DNA from 3 places in the Lysinibacillus sp. KU-BSD001 genome. Region 1 is predicted to be linked to each of the others. Evidence: riboswitches for the same ligand, from Rfam matches in the RefSeq annotation. Region 1 holds a riboswitch; each other region holds the start of a gene.

Region 1 (10,253 bases):
CAAGGTATATGGAAAGAGATTGGTGTGGAAGTCAATTTAATGGGGGAAGAAAGTCAAACAGTCTATATGCGTTCAAAAGAAGGCGAATATAATCTCATGTTCAATGATACATGGGGAGCGCCTTATGATCCGCATATGTACCTGCGTACAATGACAGGTGAAAAACAAATCGGTTTTTATGCGAAAGCGGGTATCGAGTCAAATGAAAAGTTAACAGATGATATTACACGTGTGATTCGTTCAACCGATGAAGCACAGCGTCACGCGCTGTACGAAAGTATTATTCAAACGATTCAAAGTGAAGCGATTTTCATGCCCATTTCATATCGTCAAAATTATTTAGTGGCGAACGATGTATTCGAAACGATTACATTCTCCCCACAACAATACGAAGTACCAATCAATTTGTATGAAATGAAGTGATGAGATGGGGCAATTTTTAACGAAACGTCTACTGAGCATGGTGCTAGCGCTATGGGGGATCACAATCATTGCCTTCTTCTTAGTACGTGTGATGCCCGTTGATCCAATAGAGGCATATTTTCAAGCTAATCAATTGCCTGTAACCGAAGAGGCGATGGAACAAGTACGTGAGGAACATGGGCTAAATCAGCCTATGTTCACGCAGTACGTACAATGGCTATCAGGTGCTATTCAGTTTAATTTTGGGACATCCTTTATGACGAATAATGCGGTAAGTGAAGAACTATTTAGCCGTTTTAGTGTGACGATGCAGCTAGCGGTTGTTGCCTTTCTTTTTATTTTGTTGCTATGTGTACCAATTGGAATCATCAGTGCTGTCAAGCGCGATTCTTGGTTTGACCGCATGACGCGCTTAACGATTTTCTCGATTGCTTCGATGCCGAGCTTTTGGTTAGCCTTTGTGTTAGTTTATACGGTGGCATTAAAGCTCGATTTATTACCGTTAATGGGCTGGGGAACAGTAGATACGATGATCTTACCTGCTTTAACGCTGGCGCTAGGGGTTGTCCCGTATTATGTACGCATGATTCGGACGAGCATGATTGAGCAAATGGATCAGCCATTTGTGACATTTGCGCGAGCGCGTGGAGTACCAGAGCATATTATTATTCGTCGTCATATTTTTAAAGGGACGCTCACACCATTAATTACGTCACTCGCCATGACGATCGGTGTACTGCTAGGCGGAGCAGCAATTGTCGAGATTGTTTTTACGATCCCAGGTATGGGTCGTTTTATTGTAGAAGCGATCATAGCGCGTGATTATTACGTTTTACAGGCATTTATTTTTATCATTGGTTTCTTCTATATCGTGATTAATTTTATGGCTGATTTGGTGTGTGCGTGGATTGATCCGCGTATTCGTATAAAGGAGGATGCTTCGTGAACAAAAAATGGGCACTTTATATGAGTAGTTTTTTAGTAGGCGTTTTATTTTTAGTAGCGATTTTTGCGCCGTGGTTAATGCCAAATGATCCACATGCACCGAATATAGCCATGAAGTTGCAAGGCTTTTCAGCGCAGTATCCATTAGGCACCGATCATTTAGGGCGCTGTGTATTGTCACGGCTAATCGAGGGGGCTCGGGTTTCCCTATCCATTGCTTTTGTTGTGTTAGTGGCAACACTTGTGATTAGTATGGTCGTTGGGTTAACGGCGGGCTTTATAGGGGGCTGGCTAGATATGCTTCTTATGCGGATTTGTGATATTTTGCTGGCTATTCCGAATTTTATTTTTGCGTTAGTCATTGTCGGGGCATTAGGTGCTGGCATGAAAAATTTACTCATTGCGATTGTACTGGTCACATGGGTCGGCTTTGCGCGCATTATTCGTAATATGGTCGTGAGTTTAAAGGAAACAGATTATGTCACGTATGCCCGTATTTGCGGTGTATCGAAATGGAAGATTGTTGTGCGACATATTTTACCGTTCGTCTTCCCACAAATGCTCTTGCTGAAATTCATTGGATTAGGCTCAACCATTTTAATGATCTCGGAATTGTCCTTCTTAGGGCTAGGTGTGACAGCACCAACTGCTGAATGGGGCATGATGATTAGCGAAAGTAAGACATACTTACTGACAAAGCCCGAATTGATGCTCATTCCGGGGATAATGATTTCGATTACGGTCCTTATTTTTAATGCTTTTGGGGATGCACTACGAGACGTACTCGATCCGAAAACGACATAGGAGGGCTGAACATGTTAGCCGTTGAAAATTTAAATGTTACATTGCGAAATGGTCATGTCGAAAAGCATGTGCTGCACAACATCAGCTTCTCTATACCGAAAGGAAAGGTAGTCGGTATTATCGGGGAAAGTGGCAGTGGAAAATCTGTATTATGTACAACGATTATGCAATTATTTCGCGAAAAACGAACAGTAACAGGCAACCTTTCTTTTAATGGCATGTCTTTAGTTGAGCTGTCTGAAAAAGAAATGCGGAAACTACGCGGGAACGAAATGGCACTCATTATGCAAAATCCGATGGCGATGTTTAATCCCATTGTTACGATTGGTGAACATTTTACAGAGACAATTCAAGCACATCGAAAAATAACAAAAAAACAGGCGACTGCGCATGCAAAGGAGCAGCTGAAAAGGTTTCAATTATTTGATGAAAATATATTAAAGAAATATCCACATGAGTTGAGCGGGGGTATGCTGCAGCGTGTCATGATTGCGATTGCGGCGAGTTTAAATCCGTCTCTATTATTAGCGGATGAGCCGACGACAGCACTTGATACGACGACACAGCTTGAAATTTTAAAAGAGTTAAAACAATTACATGCTACGACAGAGATGTCCATGCTCATTGTCTCACATGATTTAGGTGTCATTGCTAATTTAGCTGAGGAAATTATTGTGATGCGTCACGGGGTTATTGTAGAAAAGGGACCAACTAGCCATATTTTACAGCATCCACGTCACCGTTACTCGCAACGACTTGTTGCAGCACGAGATGAGCATAGTCAATTAGCGGATTTAATCGACCGTTTTGATGAAGAAATTACAGGTGAATTAATGCAATGTGATCCAGGTCATTGGGTTCGAATGGAGGGAAGCGCGTGATTACAATTGAGCAAGTGTCAAAATGCTATACTAAAAAAGCCTTATTTAAAAAGCCACACCACATTCAAGCAGTAAAGGATGTATCGCTGACAATTGAAGAAGGCTGTTGCTTTGCATTAGTTGGACAAAGTGGCTCAGGGAAAAGTACGCTTGGCAAAATGCTATTAGGTATTGAAAAGCCTGATAGTGGATCGATTTATTTCCAACATATAGATATTCACCAAGCAACTAGCAGTGAACGTCGCTTCCTGCAACATGCGTTACAGGTGGTGTTTCAAGATTGCCATAGTGCCGTAAATCCGAAAATGAAAATCCGAGATATTATTGCTGAACCACTTTGTGTGCATCAAAAGTTAACAAAAGCTGAGATCGAGCAAATCGTCGGTGAATTGCTTGAGATGGTCGGGCTAAAAAAAGAGGATATGCTGAAATATCCGCATCAATTTAGCGGCGGGCAATTACAGCGTATTACGATTGCACGTGCCATTTCGACAAAGCCAAAGCTCATTGTGTTGGATGAATCCATTAATAGCTTAGATATTTTAGTGCAAATTAGTATTTTACAGCTACTGAAACGATTACAACAAGAGCTTCGTTTAACATACTTTTTTATTACACATGATCTACATGCGGTGAAATTATTTGCCGATGAAGTAGCGATTATGCATCAAGGACAAATTGTGGAGCAAGTAGCGGCTTGTGATTTAGCTTCTGTCCAACATGAAGCAAGTAAGGCTTTGCTCAATGCTCAATTATCCATTGACTGTATTCACAATTATTTAGCAGAGGTGGGAGGTCGCGTATCGTGAAGAAAAGCCCGTTATCCATTAGCATGCTTCAAATGTATGGGCTTGCGATGTTTTACTTTACAGCCAATTCCGTGTTAACCGTTATTTTCCCATTACAGGCGAAGGACCATGGGATGCCAGAAGCGGAAATTGGGATTATGATGGGCATGTATATGTTCATTTGTATGGTTTTACGTCCGTGGGCAGGGCAAATGGTTGCTAAGCATAGCGTATTCACCATTATGAAATGGTTATTAGTTGGTCATGCCGGTGCTTTATTATTATACATATGGTTAGGTGTCGATAGCTTATATGCTGTCCGTATTTTACAAGGTTTTGTAACAGCATTTTTCTCGATGGCGATGCAAATTGGGATTACGGAAGTACTGCGGGACGAGGACCGCGGACAAGGGATGGCGATGTATTCGTTATCAACGGTATTACCAGGGCTATATGGTCCAGCATTAGCGCTGTTTTTATGGTATCAGGGGGACATGATGTGGTTGTTATTATTAGTAGCGGCTTTAGCTTTTTTCCCGCTCCTGTTTTTCATCAAATCACCACTCCCAAAAACAAAAAAGGACAATGCGTCGTTTACGTTTAAGGAAATGTTTGCGGCGATGAAGGTAGCGCGGCAACATAACGGACTTGTTGTGTCTTCAGGTGTCATGTTAATCGGTGCCAGTATTTTTGGGGCAATTACCGCCTTTTTACCGCTCTATTTTGTCACAACAGGAACGGGGAATGCCGCACTTTATTTATTTTTACAAGCAATCGTTGTTGTAGGAAGCCGCTTCTTTTTCCGTAAGCACATTCCGTCAGATGGCAAGTGGCATCCGAAATTTATTGCGCTTGTTTTAGTAAGCTCTATTATTGGGACGAGTTTACTAGCCTTGTTGCCGATGATTGGTTCGTTTATTTATATTAGCGCCATTTTTAATGGTATTGCTACCGCCATGCTATACCCGACATTAACGACATATATTTCATTTGTTGTACCAGATGCACAACGTCATATTTTATTAGGGCTATTTTTAGCTTCGTATGACTTAGGCTTTTCAATGGGCGGTATGGTCATGGGCTTTATCGTACAATTCGTTTCATACGAAATGATGTTTGCGACGTGCTCGTTACTTGGTGTTGTGGCGTTACTTTATAATTTTACGGCACAAAAAGTGAACGCTAATATTAAACAAGTCTCGATTAATTAATAGCATTATGCTAGTACATGCAATCTTCCCCGTATGTACGTATGGGGAAGAAAGGTGTACAAGTTCATTTCTTTACAAGTTCCTGTTGCAGCTGTAACTGCTTTTTCGCAAATTGCAGGGCAAGTTTTGTTTTACCTCGCATTTCACAATTTTTTACGAGTGCCTCGTACAGTTCATGTAACAGCTGCATATCCTCTATTTCTTTTGCGACGATTAGTGCTTGCTGCAAAGCATCCATGGCATAGTTAAGTTCCTTTTTTTCCATATAGTAATAGGCACGTAGTACAAGTGTCTTTATATGTTCTTTTGGCATACTTCCTAAGTCGGCCTGCTGTTCGCATTTTTGGAGAAGCGCATTTGTTTCTTTAAGACGATGCAGTGCTAGAAGCGTCTCTGCTCGGTTTAACATGTAATAGAGATGTAATACAGGCGCGAATGTAATGATATCGGCGTATTTTTCCCAGTAAGTATCACTCATTTCAAGTGACGGTTCGAAATGCTGCAAGGCAATATGACATTTTTGAATATGTAGTAAGGCGATTATTTTTTCATCTGCTAATTTAGACTGTTCTGCAATTGGTAAAGCATTTGTAAACGCTTGAATCGCTTGTTCATAATTTTGGTCGGCTAGTTGTGTAAGACCTCTCAGTATAGAATAATGTGCTTGTAGCTGTGGTTGGCTTGTCTCATGAATTCGTTTCTCGTAGCGAGTAAAAAGAGTCTGAAACTGTTGCATTTCCCCGCGCATATAAGCAATCGTAGCGAGCTGATATAAACAAAGACCACTATTTTCTGTTTGTGCCTGTGACGTATATATTTTTAATAGTTGATTAAACACGATTTTTGCTTCTGCATATTCTGCTGTGCGAAGAAGATTAATCGCATAGTCCATTCGTATTGTTAGCCCCATTGAAATCCTCCTCAAATTTTACAAACTAGTATTGATACGAATGTCAATATTAATACGTCTTTGCGAAAAGTTGTAATATTTTGCTTGAGGGAGGGCGGTCGTATGTTTCTTTCCGACAAATGAAAAAGCAGTACCTCTATTTAAGAGATACTACTTTTTATTATTTATCCAAAATCATGTCGATTAGCTTTTTACGGTCGATTAAGTAGACGTCATTAATATTGGCCAGCTTCACCGCCTGTTTTGTAAAGTAACTATTTGTGACAACCCATGCTTCTGTTGCATTATACATTTTAATGGCACCGATAATTTCTTGCACGGCTTTGACGCCGACGGAGCTTGAATAGCGCTTTGCTTGGACGACGATGACATCTTTCCCATCTTTTAAAACTAAATCCGCGCCATAGTCACCACTTGTCGCCGTATACGATACTTTAAAACCACGGCGTTTAAATAACTCGCCAAGGAAACGCTCGAATGCTTCGCCCGTCATTTGATCGACTTCTGCAATGCCGGCTTTACGTAAGCGTGAGGATTCATGTGAGCGTAGCCACGTTTTCAAACCGAGCCATAATAATGCATATGCACCAACACCGACACCAAATCCTTTAACGGTTTCTATATAGTACCAGCCGATGCCTCCCGCTATTAAAAATGGCAGCAACCGCATGAGTGGAATGCGTTTTTTCTTCTTTTTTCGACGTTTCCGAAACATACTTTTCTCCTTTAGATATAATGAATGATTATATCATAAATGAGTACGTATGTTTGTATTAATCGTGAATCGTTCGGTTGCTACTTGCAATATATGCCGCAACTGCTAAAGAAATGGCTATCACAATGAAAATAATATTCGGCACGAACCAGTTGTCAGTTACATCGTGAAGCAGCCCGAAACATGTCGGACCGATGGCTGCTAGTAAGTAACCAATCGATTGCGCAAACCCTGAAAGTTCAGCCGCTTCGTAAGCCGTTGTAGTACGAAGGGTAAAGAACATCATCGATAAACTAAACGATGCACCACCTGCGAAGCCTAAAAAGATCATCCAAAGAAAGGCATAGTTTGTCCATTCCATTAACACGCCCGTAAAGCCGAGCAAATAAAAGGCAGAAAACATAAGTACAATCGGGCGTTGATTTGTCATTTTTGCGGCTACAATCGGTGTTAAAAAGGTCATAGGAATTTGACCAAACTGCATAATGGAAATAAGCCATCCTGCATGATTTGCATCAATGCCTTGTGCGATATAAATTTCTGGAATCCATGCCGCCATTGTATAAAACAGAAATGATTGCATCCCCATCGCAACCATAACTGCTAATGCAATCGGAGAACGGATCAGCATCCCCCAACCATTTCCTTTCGATGTAGAGCCTGTTAATGCCACCTTTTCCTCGCGAAGCTGTGGAATCCAAAAAATGATGCCAATAATGGCAGCAAGAATGGCAATCCCTAAAGCCATTTGCCAGTTTGTCGCTGTCGCAACAGAATAGCTAATTCCTGCGGCAAAACCACTTGATAAATTCATCGAAACCGTATAAATCCCCGTTAAAATCCCGATATGCAGTGGGTAACGCATTTTAAAGAAGCTTGGAATAAGTACATTACCAAATGAAATCGCGATCCCAATCAGTACTGTTCCTAGTAGTAAAAGAGAGGTTGTGCCAAGTGAGCGTAAAACAATCCCAGCTACTAATAGTAAGAGCGAATAGAATAGCGTCCATTCCATGCCGAAACGTTGCGCAATCCTTGGTGCGAAAGGTGAAACAACCGCGAATGCGAGTAATGGAATAGTCGTTAAGAAGCCGGCAAGCACATTTGAAATGCCTAATCCGTCCCGAATGAATGATGTAATGGGTCCTACAACGGTAAGTGGTGTTCGAAGGGTCATTGCAAATAGAATAATGGATAAAGAAAATAGAATGACTTTCCGATTTAATTGTATTTTTTTGCTTTGGTAGTTAGATGACTTCGCCATGATGAAAACTCCTTAAAATAATGTTTGACTGTTTTGAAATGTTGGAAAATAAAGAAAAGTACCGAAACGATTGATAACAAAAAAATGCTATGTTAGACTCATGTACATATTCTAATTTAATATTTTTTGCCTCATGTGAAAAGTGGGGTAGAGGTCGCGACTGTTATGACTAGTATAGCTGAGATTGGGAGAATCCGTGAAGCTTTATGAAAGGAACAGTTGCCGAAGTATAGTATCGCTCTTCAGGTACTATGCTGGGGCTGTACTCGAAAAGGGACAGAACTGCCGCGTTTTGCGTGGGTGAGCTATCGTTTCAAGTTGATGAGGTATTTCGGATACCGTCATAACTTTTTATGGCGGTTTTTTGTTTGAAAAATAAATTTTTTAAATGCTCAAGCCTCGAAACCGAAATACAATCAACAAAAAAAATGAGGAGTTTTATATGTATGAGTAATATTCAAATTGATCAGCTTGGCAATAAGTCTGAGCTGAAGCGTAGCCTAAAAAGTCGTCATATCACCATGATTTCGTTAGGCGGTACAATTGGAACAGGGCTATTTTTAGCATCTGGTTCGGCTATCTCAGCTGCTGGCCCTGGTGGTGCACTACTTGCCTATGCGCTAATCGGCGTGATGGTGTATTTCTTAATGACGAGTCTTGGAGAAATGGCTGCTTTTATGCCAACATCTGGTTCGTTTAGTACGTATGCAACGCGTTTTGTTGACCCAGCATTTGGCTTTGCGCTAGGTTGGAACTATTGGTATAACTGGGCGATTACGATTGCCGCTGAAATTGCCGCTGTATCTATTATTATGAAATACTGGTTCCCAGATAGTTCTTCGCTCCTGTGGACAGTTTTATTTATTGTGGTTGTATTATCGTTTAACTTATTATCTGTTAAAGCGTATGGTGAGAGTGAATACTGGTTTGCTATGATTAAAGTAGCGACTGTTATTATTTTTATCATTGTCAGCTTCTTAATGATTTTTGGTATTTTAGGTGGCAATGATCCAGTTGGGTTATCTAATTTCTTTGTAGAGGAAGCGCCGTTTAATGGTGGCTTTATGGCGATGTTTGGTATTTTCTTAGCAGCAGGTTTCTCATTCCAGGGCACAGAAATGCTAGGTGTAACTGCTGGTGAAACAGATGATCCAGGAAAAAATATCCCAAAAGCAGTTCGTTCTGTGTTTTGGCGTATTTTATTATTCTATATTTTTGCCATTGGTGCGATTGGTTTATTAATTCCATATACAGATACGCGTCTATTATCGGATGATATTGCGATGAGTCCATTTACGATTGTGTTCGACCAATTAGGGGTGGCATTTGCTGCTTCTGTGATGAATGCGATTATTTTAACGGCGATGCTGTCAGCAGGTAACTCGGGTCTGTATGCTGCAAGCCGTATGCTATATCAATTAGCTGTTGACGGAAAGGCACCAAAATTCTTTGCAAAAGTGAACACACGTGGCATTCCAATTTATGCGTTGCTCGCAACATTAGCGATTGGCTCTCTATCGTTTTTAGCATCATTCTTTGGGGATGGTGTAGTGTATATTTGGTTATTGAACGCATCGGGGATGTCGGGCTTTATTGCATGGGTAGGGATTGCGATTAGTCACTATCGTTTCCGTAAAGCGTATGTTGCGCAAGGGCGCGATCTTAAAGATTTACCTTACGTATCACCATGGTATCCATTTGGTCCGCTATTTGCTTTTGTTGTCTGTATGATTGTCATTATTGGTCAAAACTATACAGCTTTCACAGGCGGTACGATTGACTGGTACGGTGTATTAGTATCGTACATCGGACTTCCACTATTTGCGTTGTTATGGTTAGGTTATAAAATGAAACATAAAACAAAAATCGTCCCACTAGAAAAGTGTGATTTAGATTATTAATGACATAGAAACGGCTCCCATATGGCGAGCCGTTTTGTTATGTAAAATAGAGTATCTCGCTACTTTTATGATTGTAAGAACCTGTTATAATGAATACTAACTTTTTGAAAAAATATAGAATGATATATAGTGAGTTTTTTCTACTAGTAACAGATATTACATAACGTTAAGAGGGTGAAGAAATGAGTGTATCAATTGGATTTCAACGAAAAATGAATGAATGGATTAGCTCGAATAATAACGGTGTTGCTTTTCGACCTTTTTTAGTAGATGGTAACCCCTATAAATCCCGTGTCTTTGTAGTGGGCGCTTTTCCACATCCAAAGCTTGAAGTAAGTGGTGAGTTTCAACAATTTGAGTATATGGAAGCACTTGTTGATGCAACGCTTTTTGAGCTGATTTATGGTGAGC
Region 2 (10,253 bases), on a different contig from region 1:
AATTTTATACGTTGGATATCTAGGTTTTCTTTTTCTAACCAGCGTTCCACGATAGAGCGGAAAATCGGTACCGAACCTGACACAAAAAATTTATGTTCTGGCGGGGACGTATCTTGACGCAGCTTATGATTAAACGCTAGGATCGCCTCTGCATCACGTGCTGTTTCCTCTGCTGAAGATAATACATGCACTTCCGGTCCAACCGCTGCCTCAATTTGCTTTTGCAAAATGGGGTAGTGTGTACAACCTAAAATAACCGTATCAAACCGCTCATCCTCTAATGGCTTTAACCCATTTTTGACTAAATCATAAGAGAACTGCCCTTCATATTCTCCACTTTCTACAAGCGGAACAAATGTAGGACAAGCAAGCGGAATTACTTTCGCCTTTGTGCTCAATGAATGGATGGCCTGCTCATAAGCTGCACTTTTGACAGTCCCTTCTGTTGCAAGAACCACGATTTCATTGCGCTTTGTTTTTTTGATAGCCGCTCGTGCACCAGCGTTAATAACACCGAGTACCGGAAACGGCATATTTTTTTGTAAGCTCTCTAGTGCCACAGCAGTTGCTGTGTTACACGCAATCACTAACATTTTGATATTCATTTTTTCTAGCGCCTTTGCCATTTGCCACGTAAATGTACGGACTTCCTGTTTTGAGCGCGGACCGTATGGACAACGCGCTGTGTCGCCAATATAATAAATTGTTTCATTTGGCAAAAGCTCCATAATCGCTTTTGCTACTGTTAAGCCACCAACACCTGAATCAATAACACCAATCGGGGCATTCACATGTACCGCCTCAATCCTATTTCATTAGTAAATGTAATTTTTGTAATAATTGCAGTAACTCTTGCGCTTCCGCTACTTCGAAATTTTCTAGCAACTCACGCAAATAATTTTGACGTTTTTCAATTACTTCCTCAATGATACGCTCACCTTCTGGAAGTAAATGAATGCGTACTACTCGGCGATCTTGCTCATCTCGAACACGCTGTACTAGCTCACTTTTCTCCATACGATCAACTAAATCTGTCGTCGTACTGAATGCTAAATACATTTTATTCGATAAATCCCCAATTGTCATATCCCCAAATTCATGTAACCACTGCAAAGCCACAAATTGCGGAGGTGTGATCGTATAATTACTTAAAATTTCACGACCTTTTTGCTTAATTAGGTGTGAAATATAACGTAATTCTTTTTCTAGCGAAGCTACTGATTCAAAGCTATGTTTACTGCTGTCATTCATGTGACCCATTCACTCCTCAAAATACATTCATACGTCTATTTTGAATTGTTTTTGCTGAAATAGCAAGTGTGCATTCAGTTTAAAGACAATTCTTGTAGTCGCAGTAATTCAACAAGTGCTTGAGTTCGGCTTGAAACGCCTAGTTTTTGAATTGTATTTGAAATGTGATTCCGCACTGTCTTCTCGCTAATTTGTAGCTTCTTAGAAATCTCTTTTGTGGAATAATCCTCAATCAGCAGTTGGAAAATTTCACGCTCTCGTTTCGTAAGTAGAAAACCTGACTGCTGGCTACTCATTTAGCAACAACCTCCCATCCTCTTCCCTGTACATTATGTTAGAAATGGCGTGAGGTGAGGGCTTTTTCACTATTTCCCAAGCAATAATTGTTTTTCTTTTTCGGTAAACGGTACACCCTTGCCCGTTTGCACATTCATTTGAACAATTGTGCCTCGCCCAGTAAATACGATCTCGCCTTTTTCGTTCTTTCCTAAGTAATGAATGTCTACAGAACTCGATCCGATCTGCGCTATTTTTACATATACTTTAATTTTTTCATCGAAATACATTTGTCGTACGTAGTCACATTGAAGATCCGCAACAACTGGAATATCGCCTTCTTTGCCCATTAAACCCATTGCCTTTAAATATTCAATACGCGCAAATTCTAAATATGTAAACACAACGGTGTTATTCACATGCCCAAACATATCCGTTTCAGAAAATCGCACTTGTACTTCAACCGAAAATTCAAATTCACTTGCCCATGTTTGTAAATCTTCAATATATTTTGCCTTCATGATACATCCTCCCCTTTATCTGTTCTTTCATCCCATCCCAAAGAATGAATACCCATTCATTATAACATGAAATAAAACAGAAGAAGATATTATTCGCTTCATTGGATTTACCATATAAAAGTTTTGAACACAGCCTTATTTGAAGCGGCATAGGTTAAAGTATAGTACAACAAACAAAAAAACTGCTTAGAAGGTTGTCCTCTAAGCAGTTTTTTGTGTATTAAACCATGTGGTCTGAACCGAAGAAGTTCTTGAACATTTGTACTGTAGCTGCACGGTTTAATGCAGCGATAGATGTTGTTAAAGGAATCCCTTTAGGACAAGCCGCTACACAGTTTTGTGAGTTACCACAGTTCGCAAGACCACCGTCGCCCATAATTGCAGCTAGGCGCTCGTCTTTGTTCATTGCTCCTGTTGGATGTGTATTGAATAAACGTACTTGTGATAATGGTGCTGGGCCGATGAAATCAGCTTTTTCAGATACGTTCGGACATGCTTCCATACATACACCACAAGTCATACATTTAGATAATTCATAAGCCCATTGACGTTTGCGTTCAGGCATACGTGGACCTTCACCTAAATCATACGTACCATCGATTGGCACCCATGCTTTTACTTTCTTAAGTGCGTTGAACATACGGCTACGGTCAACCTGTAAGTCACGTACTATTGGGAAAGTCGCCATTGGTTCTAAACGAATTGGTTGAGTTAATTTATCTACTAATGCAGAACAAGATTGTTGTGGACGACCGTTAATAATCATTGAACATGCACCACAAACTTCTTCAAGACAGTTCATATCCCATGCTACAGGCGTTGTCTTTTTACCATCTGCAGTGACAGGGTTCTTTTGGATCTCCATTAAAATTGAGATTACGTTCATACCGTGACGGTAAGGTACGCGGAATTTCTCCCATCGAGTTGAACCGTTTTCAGTATCTTGACGAAGGATCTCAACATCTACCATTCTGCCAGTGTTAGCTGTCTCCATGTTTAAGTCTCCTCCCCTTACGCTGAGTAGTCACGTTTACGTGGTGGAATTAACGAAACGTCTACCTCTTGATATGAAATGATTGGCTCGCCCGTTGCTGGGTCGAATTTAGCCATAGTTGTTTTTAAGAAGTTCTCATCATCACGTTCTGGGAACTCTGGTTTGTAGTGAGCACCACGAGATTCGTCACGTAGTAAAGCACCTTTTGTCATAACTTTAGCAAGGTATAACATATTCTTTAACTGACGTGTGAAGTGAGCACCTTGGTTAGACCATTTTTGAGTATCATTGATATTGATATTTTCCCAACGTTGTTGTAACTCAGTAAGCTTTTCGTAAGTTTTTTCTAGACGGTCATTATGACGTACTACTGTCATGTTGTCTGTCATCCACTCACCAAGCTCTTTGTGTAGAAGGTAAGCATTTTCTGTTCCGTCCATCTTCAGAATTGCTTCCCATTTCTCAGTTTCTTCTTTTACGCGTGCTTCATAAATTGACTCTGGTAAGTCTTCTGCATGCTTTTTAAGGCCTTTGATGTATTTAACAGCGTTTGGTCCTGCAACCATACCACCGTAAATCGCTGAAAGTAATGAGTTCGCACCAAGACGGTTCGCACCGTGTTGTGAGTAATCACACTCACCAGCTGCAAATAGACCTGGGATTTCTGTCATTTGATCGTAGTCAACCCATAAGCCACCCATTGAGTAGTGAACTGCTGGGAAGATTTTCATTGGTAATTTACGTGGGTCATCCCCTACGAATTTCTCGTAAATCTCGATAATACCGCCAAGTTTAATATCCAATTCATGTGGATCTTTGTGTGAAAGATCTAGGTATACCATGTTTTCGCCGTTGATACCAAGCTTTTGGTTTACACATACGTCGAAAATTTCACGTGTTGCGATATCACGTGGTACTAAGTTACCATAAGCTGGGTACTTTTCTTCTAAGAAGTACCATGGCTTACCATCTTTATACGTCCATACACGACCACCTTCACCACGAGCCGATTCTGACATTAGACGGTTTTTGTCGTCACCAGGAATCGCTGTTGGGTGAATTTGAATCATTTCACCGTTTGCATAAGATGCACCTTGTTGATACACGATAGATGCTGCAGAACCAGTGTTGATAACAGAGTTTGTTGTTTTACCGAAGATAATACCAGGACCACCAGTAGCCATGATTACTGCATCGCCACGGAATGCACGGATTTCTTCCGTTCTTAAATCTTGTGCTACGATACCACGGCATACACCTTCGTCATCAAGTACTGCACCAAGGAACTCCCAGTGCTCATACTTTGTTACTAAACCTGCTACTTCGTGAGCACGAGCTTGCTCATCTAATGCATATAATAACTGTTGACCAGTTGTTGCACCTGAGAATGCTGTACGGTGCATTAATGTACCACCGAAACGTCGGAAGTCAAGTAGTCCTTCTGGCGTACGGTTGAACATAACACCCATACGATCCATTAAGTGGATAATACCAGGAGCTGCATCACACATTCCCTTAACTGGTGGTTGGTTTGCTAAGAAGTCCCCACCATACACTGTATCGTCAAAGTGGATCCACGGAGAATCCCCTTCACCTTTTGTATTAACTGCACCATTAATTCCGCCCTGCGCACATACAGAGTGTGAGCGTTTTACCGGAACTAATGAGAATAATTCAACTTCAGTGCCAATTTCAGCAGCTTTAATCGTTGCCATCAAGCCTGCAAGACCGCCACCGACAACAATTACTTTGCTCTTTGCCATGATTGATTCTCACTCCTCTAACATTGCTAAAAGTTTAATATATAGCTTTTCTCTAGTTCAGCTACTAAATTGCAAATGATACGATTGCTACTACACCCATGATTGATAAAAGAACGAAGAAAATCATTGAAATGTAAGTAACGACTTTTTGAGATGATGGAGATTGCGTAATACCCCAGCTTACTAAGAACGACCATAAACCGTTTGCTAAGTGGAATGTAGCAGACAAGATACCTACGATATAGAATACTAACATCGCAGGGTTGTCCGCGATTTCAGCCATCATATCCCAGTTAACTTCAGCTCCAAATGCCTTTTGAACACGTGTTTGGAAAATATGCCATGCAATGAAAATAACTAAGAAAATACCAGTGATACGTTGAATACGGAACGCCCAGTTACGGAATGTGCCAAAGCGTTTTGTGTTATTCGTTGCAGTAAATGCAATGTAGATTCCGTAGAATGCATGGAACAATAATGGGATATAAATAATCACCCATTCCATTAATAACAATAATGAGTGTGGAACTAATTCCATAGCTCCTGTAGCATTATTGTAAGCTTCTTCACCACCAACTGCAGTGAAGTTCAGTGATAAGTGGAACACCAAGAACAAACCTACTGGAATAACCCCAAGTAGCGAGTGTAACCGGCGCCATAAAAACTCACGATCTTTCGACAAGATTGTTACCCCCCTTAGTACTTAAAACACGCATTTAATTGTCAACACTTTGTAATTTGTAACACATTGACTGCGTATTTCATCATGGTACAATATTATGACATGTCCATTGTACTCCCTCGCCATACAAGCGTCAAGGCACTCTGCATCATTTAGCACATACGAATAAAGTTAATTTTAGCTGGCTTAAGTACAATTTTTCTATTATTAATTTATTCACTTAATAATTAGTCTAAAAAATAAGAAAATTTAAGATAGGGGTTTTGGAAATGAATGATAGCAATATGAAAACGATTCCAACTTTCGGCTATGAATTAATTCGCGATAATATATTGCGTTCTGTTTTAGGAAAACACGAAGAAGAGGTTCTTTATTGGGCTGGTAAAGAGCTCGCTCGGAAATTCCCCCTCTTTTCAATGGCAGAAGCAGCAAGCTTTTTTGAACAAGCTGGTTGGGGATCATTATCGCTTGAAAAAGAAGGGAAAGATTTCGCCATATTTCTTCTAATCGGGGATGCAGATATTTTAAAATTCGAAGAGCGCTGTTTTCGAATCGAGGCTGGTTTCTTAGCGGAACAAACACAAAAACTAAACGGCTATTTAACAGAATGTTATGAGGAAAAAAATATTAAGCACGGGACTGTGACATTTAATCTGAAATGGGACTTAAAAGAGCCGATTAAATAACTTAAATTAGCGAACATACTACAAGTATCAAATCTAATCGGAAATATATGTCATATTAATATAGAAGAAACTCCCTATTTTATCATTAAAATAGCTACAAAATGAGGGAATTTTCTGTCAATTTTGTAGCTATCTTCTATTATATAGTTAAATTAAATTCCTCGTGTAATGCATTGGCTGCCCTTATCATATCTTCTTGCGGTACAACGACTGACACTTTAATTTCAGAAGTACTGACCATTTTTACGTCAATTCCTTCTCTGCTCAGTCGCGTAAACATACGAGCTGCTATACCTGGATGAGATACCATACCCGATCCAACAATCGATACTTTCGCTAACCCTACTTCAAAATCCGCAAAGCTAAAACCAAGTGATAGCTTACTAGATTCTAATACGCGTAAGCTTTCTGCAAATTGTTCTTTTTCAATCGAGAATGAGATTGTTGGTTTTACCTTATCAATGACAGCCTGTACAATAATATCGACATTAATGCCATTGTTCGCTAGTACGGTAAAAATATCAGCTAACGATGCTTCCTCATATGAATCATAGCCAACTGTTAATCGAATAATATCTGACTCATAGGCAATGCCGCGCACAACTAAATTTTTCTCCATCTCCACTTCCTCCTTTAACAATGTCCCTTCCACATTCACTGTACTGGAGCGAACAACTACTGGTATGTTATATTTTTTCGCTAGCTCTACTGCTCGTGGATGAATAATCATTGCCCCTAAATTGGCTAATTCCAACATTTCATCATATGATAACTCTTTTAATTTTTTGGCATTGGGGACAATGTGAGGGTCAGCGGTATAAATACCATCTACAGTTGTATACATATCTACACGTTCCGCATTAATCGCGGCGGCAACCGCTACAGCCGTTGTTTCTGAACCACCTTTGCCAAATGTCGTTATATTTTCATGGCTATCTACACCTTGGGAGCCTGCAATCACGACAATTTCCCCTTGCTCAAAATGTTTGTAAATGCGCTGAGTCTTCACTGCTTCAATACGTGCATTATTATGTAAGCTATCCGTTGCAACTCCTGTTTGCCATCCTGCAAGTGATACGGCTTTACCACCTTGTTCCGTAATGGCAATGGATAACAACGCACTCGTCATTTGTGCCTCTGCTGCTAATAAAACATCCTGCTCACGTTTTACTGGATTATCTGAAAGCTCTGCTGCGTATGCCTGCAACTCGCGGCGAATGGTTGCCATTGGTGAAATGACGATCACCACATGTAATCCTTTCCCTTGTTCTTCTATTGCCCGCCTTGCAATTGCTTGCATTTTCTCTGGCGTTGCAACAGCTGGTCCACCAAATTTCATAACAATACTGCTCATTTGTCCACACCCTTTCTTATACAAAAAGGCGGCTTTTCACTAATATGAAAAGCCGCCTCAGTAAACGATTATAACGAAAAAGTTTGCTTGAGATAGCTCTCCAGAATGTACATTCTGACAGTTTGACATTTTTTAAATGCCAAACCAGCAACTAATCGGAAACAACGGTTAGTCACTTCGGCGGCTTCCCCTTTCACACTTGCTCACTGGAGTTGTTCCTCCTCACAAGCGATACTTTTGAAACCCGCGCCTCTACCTTTACTCAATATGAATTTATGTTGTAAGCGTAGCATACGCCTACTGTTTTTTCAACGCTTCATTTTGAAAATACTGAAAAATGTTAGTTGCTTGTGCTTTCGGCATGCCCGCTTCCATTAATTGATCGATACTTGCCTCACGTACTTTTTTCACTGACCCAAAGTGTTTTAGCAGTTGTTGCTTTCGCTTTGGACCGATACCTTCTATATGATCCAGCACGGATTGAATTGCATTTGTCTGGTGTTGTTGACGAAGAAATGTAATAGCAAAACGATGAACCTCATCTTGAATACGCTGCAATAAATAAAAGCCATCACTCGTCCGTTTCATGTCAACCGATACAGGTGGATCACCAAATAATAACTGTGATGTATTGTGCTTTTCATCTTTTGCAAGTCCCGCAATCGGAATGACTAAGCCAAGCTCATTTTGTAATACACTACGCGCTACTTCCATTTGTCCTTTTCCACCGTCGACGATAATTAAATCCGGTAAAGGTAAATGTTCTTTCAGTACACGTATATACCGGCGCCGAATCACTTCCTCCATCGCCCCGTAATCATCATGCTTTGCTGCTTCTTTCGTTTTATATTTGCGATATTCCTTTTTCGCTGGTTTCCCATCAATAAATACAACCATTGCCGAAACAGGGTCAGCGCCGTGCATATGACTATTGTCAAACGCTTCAATTCGGAGAGGCGTTGAAATATTTAATGCATCCCCTAATGCCTCACATGCACCAATCGTTCGTTCTTCTTGTCTTTCGATCAATTGAAACTTCTCATGAATGGCAATTTGCGCATTTTTTGTCGCCATCTCCACAAGTTCTTTTTTCTGTCCACGCTTTGGCGTCATCACTTTAACATCTAATACCTGTTCAAGGAGTGTTCCATCAATTGTATGGGGAATAAAAATCTCTTTCGGCTTTAAATGTTGCGGCGATTCATAAAATCGCCCAACAAACGTTAAGAATTCATCTTCCGGATCACGATACACAGGGAAAATCGATACGTCACGTTCAATTAATTTTCCTTGACGCACAAAAAATACTTGTACACACATCCACCCTTTTTCCACTGCATAACCAAATACATCGCGATTTGATAAATCATCCGAAATAATTTTTTGCTTTTGCATAACCGTTTCAATATGGGCGATTTGATCGCGTAGCTCTTTTGCTCGCTCGAACTCAAGCTTTTCTGCCGCTTCAAGCATTTTTACTTCCAAATCTTTTTTGACCTCTTCATAGCCGCCATTTAAAAATTTGGAAATGTCCTCGATCATTTCGTCGTACACTTTTTTGTCGATATCCTTGACACAAGGCGCAAGACACTGCCCCATATGATAATACAAGCACACTTGGCTTGGTAACTGTGCACATTTTCGGAGCGGGTAAATACGGTCTAGCATTTTCCGTGTTTCGTTCGCTGCAAAAGCATTAGGATAAGGACCAAAATAACGAGCCTTATCTTTTTTGATTTTACGTGTTGTAATAATACGTGGATATTTTTCGTTTGTAATTTTGATATAGGGATATGTTTTATCATCTGTCAGCCGGATATTATATTTTGGGTCGTGTAACTTAATCAGATTTAGCTCTAGTATTAAAGCTTCAAGCTCAGAGGTTGTTACCATGTATTCAAAGTCTTCAATTTCACTGACAAGACGAGCTGTTTTTCCATCATGAGAGCCATTAAAATAAGAGCGTACACGATTTTTTAATTTTTTTGCCTTGCCGACATAAATAATCGTTCCTTGACGATCTTTCATAATATAACAGCCTGGCTCATCCGGAAGAATCGCTAACTTATTTTTAATTAAATCATTCATATCATCACCTACTGCCTATTATAATGCATGAAAAAAAGCCGAGCACGTGTTTGTACTCGACTTGTATAGTTATTATGATTATTTGTTGTCGTTAATGAAATCAATTAACGCTTCTTTTGGCATAAAGCCAGCAGTTTTTGCTTTTAATTCGCCATCAACGAATAATAATAATGATGGGATTGACATAATGCCATATTCACCAGCAGTTCCTTGGTTATTATCCACATCTACTTTTACGATTTTCACTTCGTTACCGATTTCAGCGTCTACTTCTTCTAACACTGGAGCGATCATTTTACATGGTCCGCACCAAGCAGCCCAGAAGTCTACTAACACTACGCCCTCAGCGATTTCTTGTTGAAAGTTTGAATCTGTACCTTGTACAATTGCCATTTTAAATAGCCTCCTTCATAATACATATGCTTGTAGTATAGCATGTTCATTTTATAAATTGGAATTATTCTGCTCTAACTAAAACGTTTTGGCAAAATGTCCATAAGGATATTATTATCTTAACAAGCGTGTTGATTTACCTTTATAGAGTCGTGTGAAACGTTGATTTCCGCTCCATTCGGCTCGCTTTCCACGGGCATGGCCTCAGCCTCCTCGTCGCTCGTACCTCGCTCCTGCGGGGTCTT
Region 3 (10,253 bases), on a different contig from region 1:
AATTCTTCCTTGCAGAACGAAATGATACTTATATCGATCACACAGTTAGATTTTTTGATTTCCTACGTCGTTGTAAATTTGAACCAGGCAAGCTCATTGTTGTATTTAATCAATTCTCTTTTTATTTAAACACACACCTTTTATATAATTTCGCTTTAAAGCCTTTTAAAGCATTTGACTATATGAAATCTGTATCTGCTGCCGTGAATATTGATCAAGAAATTTTAGTGGAAGTAATGACAGAACGTATTATAGAAAATGTGGTGGAAGAAATTTCCTCATTAATGGATGTCAATGCAAAAATCATGTATATGAAAGACTTAATCATGAGCCTTGATCACCAAACTGACGAAATTTCTACATCGACTGCAGCGGCAGAACAATTAGCTGCTTCGATAAACGAAATTGCCCGCTCATCAAGCAATATCGCTGAAAAAACGAACGACTCTGTTGAGAATGCTGTAAAAGGTAAAGAATCCATTGAACAGGCACTGATTGAAATTTTCACAACGGAAGAAACATTTACGTCCATTGTAGCAAGCTTCAAAGACCTACAAAAGCACGTGAACGATATCGAAAGTGTCGTAACATTAATTAACCAAATTGCGGATCAAACAAATTTACTAGCACTCAATGCATCCATTGAGGCAGCACGTGCTGGTGAACACGGAAAAGGATTTGCTGTTGTTGCACAAGAAGTTCGTAAATTAGCGGAAAGTACAGTAAATGCCCTGAGTGAAGTGTCAACAAACGTACAATCCCTTAAAAGCTACTCCAATTCCGTTGCAAAATCGATTACAGAAACAACAGGCATTATTAAAGAAGCAACGAATGAGGCAAAAGAATCCTTACCTTTACTCAATTCCATCGTTGATACGATTGAAAGTATTAATATTGATGTCACAAATACAGCGGCTGTCTCTGAACAACAAGCAGCAGCGATTGATGAAGTATCGGCTCGTATGATGCATATTTCACAACTACAAGAAGAAATTCGCATTCACGGAGCAAGTACATCTCGTGATATTCACTTATTAGGTCAGGAAATTAACCGCTTCCGCGTAGATATTGTCGATAACAGTAGTATACAGTTATCAAGCATTGCCCTCCTACAACTTTCGAAAGCAGACCATATTTTATGGAAGTGGAAAGTATATAATATGTTCTTAGGTTTAGAACAACTAACGCCATCTGACGTATCATCACATAAAGAATGTCGTCTTGGGAAATGGTACTTCTCCGATAAAACACGCAACCGATTCGGTACACATTCATCTTATCGTGAACTAGATCGTTACCATGAACAAGTACACAACTCCGCAAAGGCAGCAGTCATTGCGTATAATAACAACCAAATCTCGGAAGCTGAAGTGCATTTAAAAGAAATTGAACAAGCTTCGAATCAAGTACTGTACTATATTAACCAATTAATCGACTCAATCCGTAAAGAACGTGAATCAATGTAATACAATGCATTCTATATGTTGATTAGTAAAAAAGAATTATTTTAGCAGGTGTGTTGATTATCAAAATATTTCCTGTATAGAAGCGTGTCTCTTTAGCAAAAACGTAATCAAAAATGACTTGCCAGTTGATTGAAGCGGAATCGGTGAGACTCCTACGGGAATAGCAATGTTTTTCTGCGACGAAAGCGTAGCGGCAGTTGCATGAGCTGAAGACCCCGCAGGAGCGAGCGACGAGGAGGCTGAGGCCATGCCCGTGGAAAGCGAGCCGAATGGAGCGGAAATCAACGTTTCACACGATTCTATTAATAATAAAAGGTAAATCAACACGCTTGTTACTTTAGCTTAACAATTTATAAGTAAGTAAAGGAATGCTTCACTTACTTTTTAAAGGGTGAGTAATCATGGCAAAACGTATAAAAGTTATATTTTTCGGAGATGTAAAAGGAACTGGTCATCGATTTTTCATTAAACAAAAAGCGATTGAATTAGGTTTGAAAGGATACTGCCAGTTAAATAGCAACAACCAACTCGAAGTGGAAGTAGAAGGCCCTACAAATGCTGTCGATGAATTTATTCACTTTGTGCAAAAAGGAGTTAGCTTACAAGCAGCGTCCAATCAATTTACACTCGAAGTGTTTGACGACCTAAAAGGCTATAAAGGAATGCAGTCGGATATTGTTTAATATCCGGCTTTTTCTTATGATAGGATGAGGTGAATGAAACTTTTATATCACTTACACCGTATATATTAGAAACGTTTTGATTGGAGGTACAAACTATGCTAAGTGCTATGCATTTTATCACGCGACATGCTTTCAACTTTTTCATTAGCTCTGCTCTTCTTATACTTTCCATTGTGAATTTTGATATAGGATTATTTGGCCTAGCCGTACTAATAGGTGGATATTATATGAGTAATAAGCTTATTTTAGCTATCCAAAAAAGAAAGCGTAGGAAAGAGTTAGGAATGACAAAAGAAGAATACAGACATATTGAAGAACAGATAAAGCTTGCACGAGAACAACTAACTAATTTAACACAGCAATACGTTCGTGTGCGCTCGATTAAATCATTTAAATTACTCAATGAAACAAATAAAGTAGCCAAACGCATTATCAATATCGTCCATACAAACCCACAAAAGTTTTATGCAGTGGAAGATTTCTTCTATGCTCACCTACCGTCAGCGGTGGAATTGGCAGATAAATATACCTTACTCACAAAAGAGCAAGTAAAAGGTACTGACATTCATATCGCATTAGAAGATACGCGGAAAACGTTAAAAGATTTACATGGGACAATTGAAAACGACTTAAAATTAGCACTTCAATCAGATATCGATCAATTAAAAATTGAACTTGATTTTGCAAAGCTTGCAAATGAACAAAGTCGAGAAAAAATAGGCGGTGGCGGTGAATGATACAAGAAAACCCATTTGACGCCTTTATATCGTCAGGTAGCCAGTTAGCAGAAGTAGCCAAACAAGAATATGAAGCACAATTACAGAGCAACTCTGCTACTCCCCTATTTTCAGCGCTTAGTCCACTAAATCAAAAACGTGCACTCGATTTAGCCGAACAGCTCGATATTAAAAATTATGAAGAAATTATTTCTTTTGGAAAGCTTGCACAACAAGCTTTAAAAAACTTTTCAACTAAATTATTAATACATGTTCAACGAAAAGATACTTCAGCAATTGGTGATATTTTATTTCAGTTGATGGAACAGCTCGATCAAATCAACCCAGATGCATTAATTGAAAACAAAAAGAGCTTTTTGGGGAAATTATTTAATCGACCAACAGCTTCCATCCAACAAACAATGTCTAATTATAGACGCCTAAGTAAACATATCGAGCGCTTAGGTATTAAGCTATCACATGCAAAAGAAGGCTTGCTTGCTGATTTTGCTATGCTAGATGAACTTTATAAATTAAATGAAGATTATTTTCATGAGGTCAATATTTATATCGCTGCGGGTGAAAGGAAGCGACACGAAATTCAGCATCACATACTCCCTGCTATGCAGCAAACAGCCAGTACAAGTGAAAATCCTATGGTCCAACAAGAATTGCAAGATTGGTATATGCGGTTGGAATGGATGGATCGCCGCATATATGATTTAGAAATTTCTCGTGAAATCGCCATTCAGTCTGCTCCGCAAATTCGGATGATTCAACAGACACATCAAATGCTCATTGATAAAATTCAAACGTCGGTTATGTCTACAATCCCCCTTTGGCAATCGCAAATATCTATGCTTCTTAGCATGAATCAGCAACGCCGGGCAAATGCTGCACAGGAAAGACTCCTAAAAGCTTCCGACGAATTAATGCGTAAAAATGCAAAAATGGCGAGTATTACATCTAAAGACATAAAGCGGTCAGGTACAGGTATTACACATGAAGCGGTCGACCACTTTAAAGAAACACAGCTTAAACTACTGCAAGACTTGGAAGAAACGCTACGTGTCCAAGCAGTGGCTAACGAAAAACGGAAACAAACCGAATCTACTCTTATATAATATAAAGTATCATTATTTAGCGTTCTACCAACTAAAAGCCGGTTCACATTCCGCATGCGAACCGGCTTTTCTCTTTTATTCAAAATACTCTTTGTAATAACCGCCAACTTTTCCTGTGTTATCGATAACGAAAATGAATTCTTCTGTTTCATTTTTCACTTCGTATTCTTTACCAACTGTTAATACATTTGATACTAAATACTTTGATGCATTTGTGTGTACACATTTTACTGTACGAATCGTTGGTGCGTCTTTCCAATTTAAATGTAACATTATGATACCTCGCTTTTTATAGAGAAATCTTCTCTAACATCTATAGTTTATTTTAAACGATTTTTAGCTGATTGTGTACTGAAACGTGTAATTCAGTAAAAATATTGCACTTTTACTATACCGAGAAACTTCTAACATGCTACACTAGAGAGTAGAGGTGATTTTTATGGCATTTGGTAATATCCCTGCATGGTTTTTCGCTATTGCATTTGCATTTGCTATTATATTTATACTCATATCAGAATGGAATTCTCGTAAATAATGAAAATCGACAAGCTTACGCCTTGTCGATTTTTTTCACTTTAATGTACGCTTTAAAAATTCTTTTGTCCGTTCATGCTGTGGATTGACGAGTACTTGATCTGGATGCCCTTCTTCTACAATCACCCCTTTGTCCATAAAGACAATTCGGTCAGATACTTCACGAGCAAATTCCATTTCATGTGTAACGATGAGCATTGTATTCCCTTCATCCGCAAGCATACGCATTACTTTTAATACTTCCCCTACCATTTCTGGATCGAGTGCAGATGTTGGCTCATCAAACAGCATCACATCGGGGTCCATTGCTAATGCTCGAGCAATCGCAACACGTTGCTTTTGCCCCCCTGATAATTGACGAGGTTTTGCATGTTTGTATTTATCCATCCCGACGATGTTTAAGTATTTTAATGCTTTCTCCGTAGCTTCTGCTTTAGAGCGCTTTAACACTTTCTGCTGACCGACAATGCAGTTACCAAGCACATCTAAATTATTAAATAGATTAAATTGTTGAAACACCATTCCTAAATGTGTACGATATTTTTCAATATCATGCTTGTCATCTAAAATATTTTCCCCTTTATAAATAATTTCGCCACCACTTGGCTTTTCAAGTAAATTAATACAACGTAATAATGTTGATTTACCCGATCCAGAAGAACCGATTAAACAAACAACCTCACCTTTACGCACATTGAAGTTTACGTCTTTTAACACTTCATGCTGACCAAATGACTTACTTAAATGTTTAATTTCGATTACAGTTTCCATAATTGATGCCCCTTATCTAATTAATTTTCTTTTGTTGTCGTTTGTTCGACTTTATAAGAATTCGGACCATCTAATTTACGCTCCATCCAACGGAGTAAGCGTGTAGCAGTAAATGTCATAATTAAATAAATACAACTTGCGATAAAGAAGCTTTCCGCAAATTTAAAATTCGCACCTGCAACGGATTTTGTCTGGAAAAATAGCTCCGTTACACTGATTACATTTAGTACAGCCGTATCTTTAATATTCATGACTAATTGGTTACCTGTAGCAGGTAAAATGTTGCGGGCTACTTGTGGTAACACAACATAAATCATAATTTGGAAGTGATTCATACCAATCGCTTGAGCTGCCTCATATTGCCCTTTATCGACGGATACGATACCACCGCGTACAATCTCGGCCATATAAGCACCTGTATTTAAACCGACAACTACAAGCGCTGCTACAAAGCGGTCTAATTCAATTCCGTATGCATAAAGGCCGTAAAATACAACCATCGCCTGTACAATCATTGGTGTGCCACGGAATACTTCCACATAAACCGTTAAGAGAAAGTTAAACACTTTTAGTACTACACTTTTAATTGAACGCTTACGCACTGGAATGGTGTGCATAATACCGATAAAAAATCCGATCAGAGCACCAATAATTGTACTAATAATTGCGATAGCTAATGTCATGTACGCACCACGTAAAAACATTGGCCAGTTATTTTGTAATATTGAGAGAATGGTCTCTAAACTCATAAAAATCCTCCTAACAGCCGTATCACTGTCTTTTAAATAAACTAGCCGCCAAAATTTGTGCGGCTAGTTGCATTTATTATTGTTGTGCTGGTTGATTTGCAATCGCTGCTTCCATTAATGTTTGGCGTTCCTCTTCTGAGATGCCTGTTAAAATTTCGTTCATTTTATCTTTGTTTGAATCACCTTTACGAACTCCGATTGCTACTGATACTTGCTCTTCAGACACTTCAAAGCCTTCTTCCAGTTCCGTATAAGTGAAGTTGCTATTTGCTGCTGCGGCAGAAATTGCTTCTGGACGCTCTGCTACATAACCATCAACTACACCTGTTTCAACTGCTACACGCATTGCCGGGAAATTATCCATCGCTACTTCTTTTTTCACGCCTGGAATTTGGTCGATTACATCGTAGTTTGTTGTATTTAATTGTGCTGTAATTTTTGCTCCCGTAAAATCAGCTAATGTTTTAGCCTTTTCATAAGCGCCACCCTTTTTTACTACCATAACAAAATCAGAAGTATAGTAGTTTTCTGTGAAATCAATTGACTCTTTACGCTCTGTTGTTGGACTCATGCCTGCAATAATCGCATCTACTACACCTGATTGAAGTGCTGGTACTAAACCATCCCACTCCGTTTTCACAATGACTAACTCTTTTCCAAGCTCTGCGGCTACCTTTTTAGCGATTTCTATATCATAACCGCCTGCATATTCGTTTGAACCATCAATTTTCACTGCACCGTTCGAATCATCCATTTGAGTCCAGTTAAATGGTGCATAGCCCGCTTCCATTCCAATACGTAATACATTGCTTTCTTCTTTTTCATTCGTGTCTGACGATGAGCCTGTTTTACCGTCATCAGATCCACATGCTGCAAGAACTAACATAGTCATCATTGCAGCCATTAGTACTACTAGCTTCTTTTTCATACAATTCTCTCCTTTTTCTGATAGTTTAGGCAATAAATAAAGCGACCTTAGAAGAACGTAAGGTCGCTTAATTATTATTAGCCCATATCCTCTAGTTTCCCATATTGAGATAGCACACCTTGAATGAACGGGAAGAATCAAACAAGACAGTCCTGCAATTATTCATTGCAAACCCAGTGTATCGTAGTGAGCCTACAAACACACTTCGGCGATATTTCCTTCTCTTTCATTTCATCGTTCGCTCTAAACTCTATGAAAAACTAATAAATACCGCGCCTCTACCTCACGAGATTGTGAGGTTTGATTATTAAATTGATAATAGAATATTACAACATTCTAATTTTTGTGTCAATATTCATTTTTCTGACACATGAATAAATATACTCAAAAACGCTTAATTTTACGTATATTTCCATTTAATTCAAGTGTTTGATTCACATCTCAGTAAAATCTTATAACAGGACTAATGTCTCGATAATCTCGACTAATACATAAAAATATATGATTAGCTCACAATTCTGTATGACCAACTGCGCTACTTCCTCTTTTCACTGCTTATATAACTATACGGTTAATTGAATAATCGTCTTCACCAATATGGTTCATCATCAAAAGTCGGGGTTGCCTTATATACATGGCACACTCCACTCCGAGCGGATGCTTTCCGCGGGCATGGCTTCAGTCTCCTCGGGCCAACACGATGTTGGTCACGAAGGCGTTGGCACAGGACGTGACGATTTTAGCCTTCGCTCTTTTATCGTCCCTCACTGCTCCTGTCGCGCACGCTTAGGCGCAAATAAATTGCCTGCGGGGCCTTCAGCTCATGCAATTCCCGCTGGAGTCACCGCTCTCCGTTCCATGTGCTACCTACTTCTACATAAATTGTTTGCTATAGGTGGAACACAGATTATGATGAAGAAGTATTCATTTTTTGCTATAGCGTACTATTGTCATAGAAGCCAAGCTTTACTTCACAACGGAAACGTACTGTGGTGAAGTATAAAGGTCACAATGCTTATTCTATTCAATACTTTTTACTATTTTTGTATTTTTTGTTCATTACGAATTGATGAAATAAAGTGTTTATTGATTGGAGTGGAAGCTGGGCGAGTGCATCTGACGGCTACGCCTTTCGATGCAGAAATAATCTGTTCCCTTCACTGCGGAACAGATTATTTTCCTGGGGGATTAGCGTCCTAGATGAGACCCTGGACTGAGCGTAGCGAGGGAAGCGGCTCATCGGACGCCCCCCGGAAAGCGCCCAGCTGCTCCTGACGCTCCGCTTTCGTCGCAAATGAATTTGGAACGGAAATCAACCCCAAGTTACGGTGATGAACCACCAATATAACAAATTGCATTATTCTCATTTATTTTTCAATCTGATGATACGATATCAAAATACAAAAAGCCTCTAACAAAATTTGTTAGAGGCTTTCATTGTATTTATTATGAATTTAATAATAAATCTTCTGGGTTCTCAATTAACTCTTTAACTGTTTTTAAGAAGCCTACAGAATCTTTACCATCGATGATACGGTGGTCATAAGAAAGTGCCACGTACATCATTGGACGGATTTGAACTTCACCGTTTACAGCTACTGGACGGTTTACGATTGAGTGCATACCAAGGATACCAGCTTGTGTACCGTTCATGATTGGTGTTGACATTAATGAACCGAATACACCACCGTTAGTGATTGTAAATGAACCACCAGCCATGTCGTTTAAGCCTAATTTTTTGTCACGTGCTTTTCCTGCTAACTCTGCGATATCTTTTTCGATTTGCGCGAAGTTTTTCGCATTTGCATCGCGTACAACTGGTACTACTAAACCTTCTTCCGTTGATACAGCTACACCGATATCAAAGAAGTTATTTAAGTGAATTTCGTCACCAACGATTTGTGCATTTACATAAGGATATTTCTTAAGTGCTGCTACAACCGCTTTTGTGAAGAATGACATGAAACCAAGTTTGATGTCGTTATCTTTTACGAATTGCTCTTGTTTACGTTTACGTAATGCCATGATGTTTGTCATGTCGATTTCGTTGAAAGTCGTTAACATCGCTGTTGATTGTTTCACTTCTAATAAACGTTTTGCGATTGTTTGACGACGACGAGACATTTTCTCAATTGTTACACGGTCTGTCTCAGCTGCAGGTGTGAAAATCACTGGACCTGTTGTTGCCACTGGTGCTGCTGCTACAGAAGCCACTGGTGCAGTGCCATGTGCTGCTACGTCTTGTACACGTACACGTCCTTGTGGATCTACTGGTGAGATAGCAGCTAAATCGATGCCTTTTTCACGCGCTAATTTACGAGCTGCTGGAGAAGCTACTACGCGCTCACCTGAAGTTTCTTCCACAACTGGTGTTGGTGCTGGTGCTGCCGCTTTTGGTGCTTCTGGTGCCGGTGCTGCTTCAGCTACTGGTGCTTCTGGTGCTGGTGCTGCACCTTCGCCTGCTTCTACTACTGCGATTACTTGACCTACAAGTACTGTATCGCCTTCTTCAGCTAAAATTTGTTTTAATACCCCTGCTTCTTCAGAGATGATTTCAGCGTTTACTTTATCTGTTTCTAATTCTACGATGAATTCGCCTTTTTCTACGCGATCTCCAACTTTTTTCACCCACTGGGCAATTGTACCTTCTGTAATAGATTCTGCTAGTTCAGGGACTTTGATTTCAGCCACTTTAATATCCTCCTTTGATATACCATTTGCTGTTTTAGTATAAAGCAAATGGTCGGGCTACTTCGGGAAGTAGCCCATTATTCACAAAATTTATTATATTATTTTGATACAGCTTCCGCTACTAATGCAGCTTGAGCTGTTTTATGTGAATCTGCATCGCCTTCAGAAGTTGAGCTCATTGCAGGACGACCTACATAACGAACTTTTTTACCTTCAGCTAATTCATATAAATGTTCCAGCACATAGTTCCAAGAACCTTGGTTCTTCGGCTCTTCTTGTACCCATACGATTTCTTTTGCATTTGGATAACGAGCAATGATTTCTTTCACTTGATCCGCTGGGAATGGGTAAAGCTGTTCTACACGTACGATGTGTAAGTGGTCGAAGCCTTCACCATCTTTTACGCGATCTGCAAGGTCAATCGTTACTTTACCAGTAGCAAGTAAGATTTTTTCAACTGCTTCTACATTTTTACCCGTTGTTGGTTGTTCGATTACTTCGCGGAATTTGCCATTTGCTAACTCTTCAGCTGACGCTGCTGCAAGTGGATGACGAAGTAAAGATTTTGGTGAAACAACAACTAATGGGCGT

What was found. Region 1 has a riboswitch for lysine ahead of AAGS61_RS14030 (amino acid permease). Riboswitches for the same ligand answer to the same signal wherever they lie in the genome.
Positions count from the first base shown of each region.
Region 2: another riboswitch for lysine. It lies ahead of AAGS61_RS06590 (aspartate kinase); the one in region 1 lies ahead of AAGS61_RS14030 (amino acid permease).
Region 3: another riboswitch for lysine. It lies ahead of AAGS61_RS08170 (transporter substrate-binding domain-containing protein); the one in region 1 lies ahead of AAGS61_RS14030 (amino acid permease).

Region 1 is NZ_JBDQZI010000009.1:131,246-141,498, forward strand. Features, by position in the region: gene nikA (nickel ABC transporter substrate-binding protein) at 1-423, shown strand, start outside; gene nikB (nickel ABC transporter permease) at 428-1,369, shown strand; gene AAGS61_RS13995 (ABC transporter permease) at 1,366-2,172, shown strand; gene AAGS61_RS14000 (ABC transporter ATP-binding protein) at 2,184-3,053, shown strand; gene AAGS61_RS14005 (ABC transporter ATP-binding protein) at 3,050-3,862, shown strand; gene cntE (staphylopine family metallophore export MFS transporter CntE) at 3,859-5,052, shown strand; gene AAGS61_RS14015 (hypothetical protein) at 5,117-5,962, opposite strand; gene AAGS61_RS14020 (restriction endonuclease) at 6,123-6,677, opposite strand; gene AAGS61_RS14025 (CynX/NimT family MFS transporter) at 6,736-7,941, opposite strand; lysine riboswitch at 8,082-8,257, shown strand; gene AAGS61_RS14030 (amino acid permease) at 8,388-9,842, shown strand; gene AAGS61_RS14035 (hypothetical protein) at 10,025-10,253, shown strand, end outside.
Region 2 is NZ_JBDQZI010000003.1:259,047-269,299, reverse strand. Features, by position in the region: gene racE (glutamate racemase) at 1-791, opposite strand, end outside; gene AAGS61_RS06625 (MarR family winged helix-turn-helix transcriptional regulator) at 808-1,251, opposite strand; gene AAGS61_RS06620 (helix-turn-helix domain-containing protein) at 1,326-1,547, opposite strand; gene AAGS61_RS06615 (acyl-CoA thioesterase) at 1,617-2,048, opposite strand; gene sdhB (succinate dehydrogenase iron-sulfur subunit) at 2,269-3,042, opposite strand; gene sdhA (succinate dehydrogenase flavoprotein subunit) at 3,060-4,805, opposite strand; gene AAGS61_RS06600 (succinate dehydrogenase cytochrome b558 subunit) at 4,870-5,487, opposite strand; gene AAGS61_RS06595 (YslB family protein) at 5,757-6,173, shown strand; gene AAGS61_RS06590 (aspartate kinase) at 6,313-7,527, opposite strand; lysine riboswitch at 7,613-7,790, opposite strand; gene uvrC (excinuclease ABC subunit UvrC) at 7,825-9,615, opposite strand; gene trxA (thioredoxin) at 9,694-10,008, opposite strand.
Region 3 is NZ_JBDQZI010000004.1:190,231-200,483, forward strand. Features, by position in the region: gene AAGS61_RS08135 (methyl-accepting chemotaxis protein) at 1-1,466, shown strand, start outside; gene AAGS61_RS08140 (acylphosphatase) at 1,868-2,149, shown strand; gene AAGS61_RS08145 (5-bromo-4-chloroindolyl phosphate hydrolysis family protein) at 2,257-2,886, shown strand; gene AAGS61_RS08150 (toxic anion resistance protein) at 2,883-3,989, shown strand; gene AAGS61_RS08155 (DUF6501 family protein) at 4,065-4,262, opposite strand; gene AAGS61_RS08160 (amino acid ABC transporter ATP-binding protein) at 4,560-5,294, opposite strand; gene AAGS61_RS08165 (amino acid ABC transporter permease) at 5,315-6,043, opposite strand; gene AAGS61_RS08170 (transporter substrate-binding domain-containing protein) at 6,120-6,971, opposite strand; lysine riboswitch at 7,074-7,260, opposite strand; gene odhB (2-oxoglutarate dehydrogenase complex dihydrolipoyllysine-residue succinyltransferase) at 8,418-9,662, opposite strand; gene AAGS61_RS08180 (2-oxoglutarate dehydrogenase E1 component) at 9,761-10,253, opposite strand, start outside.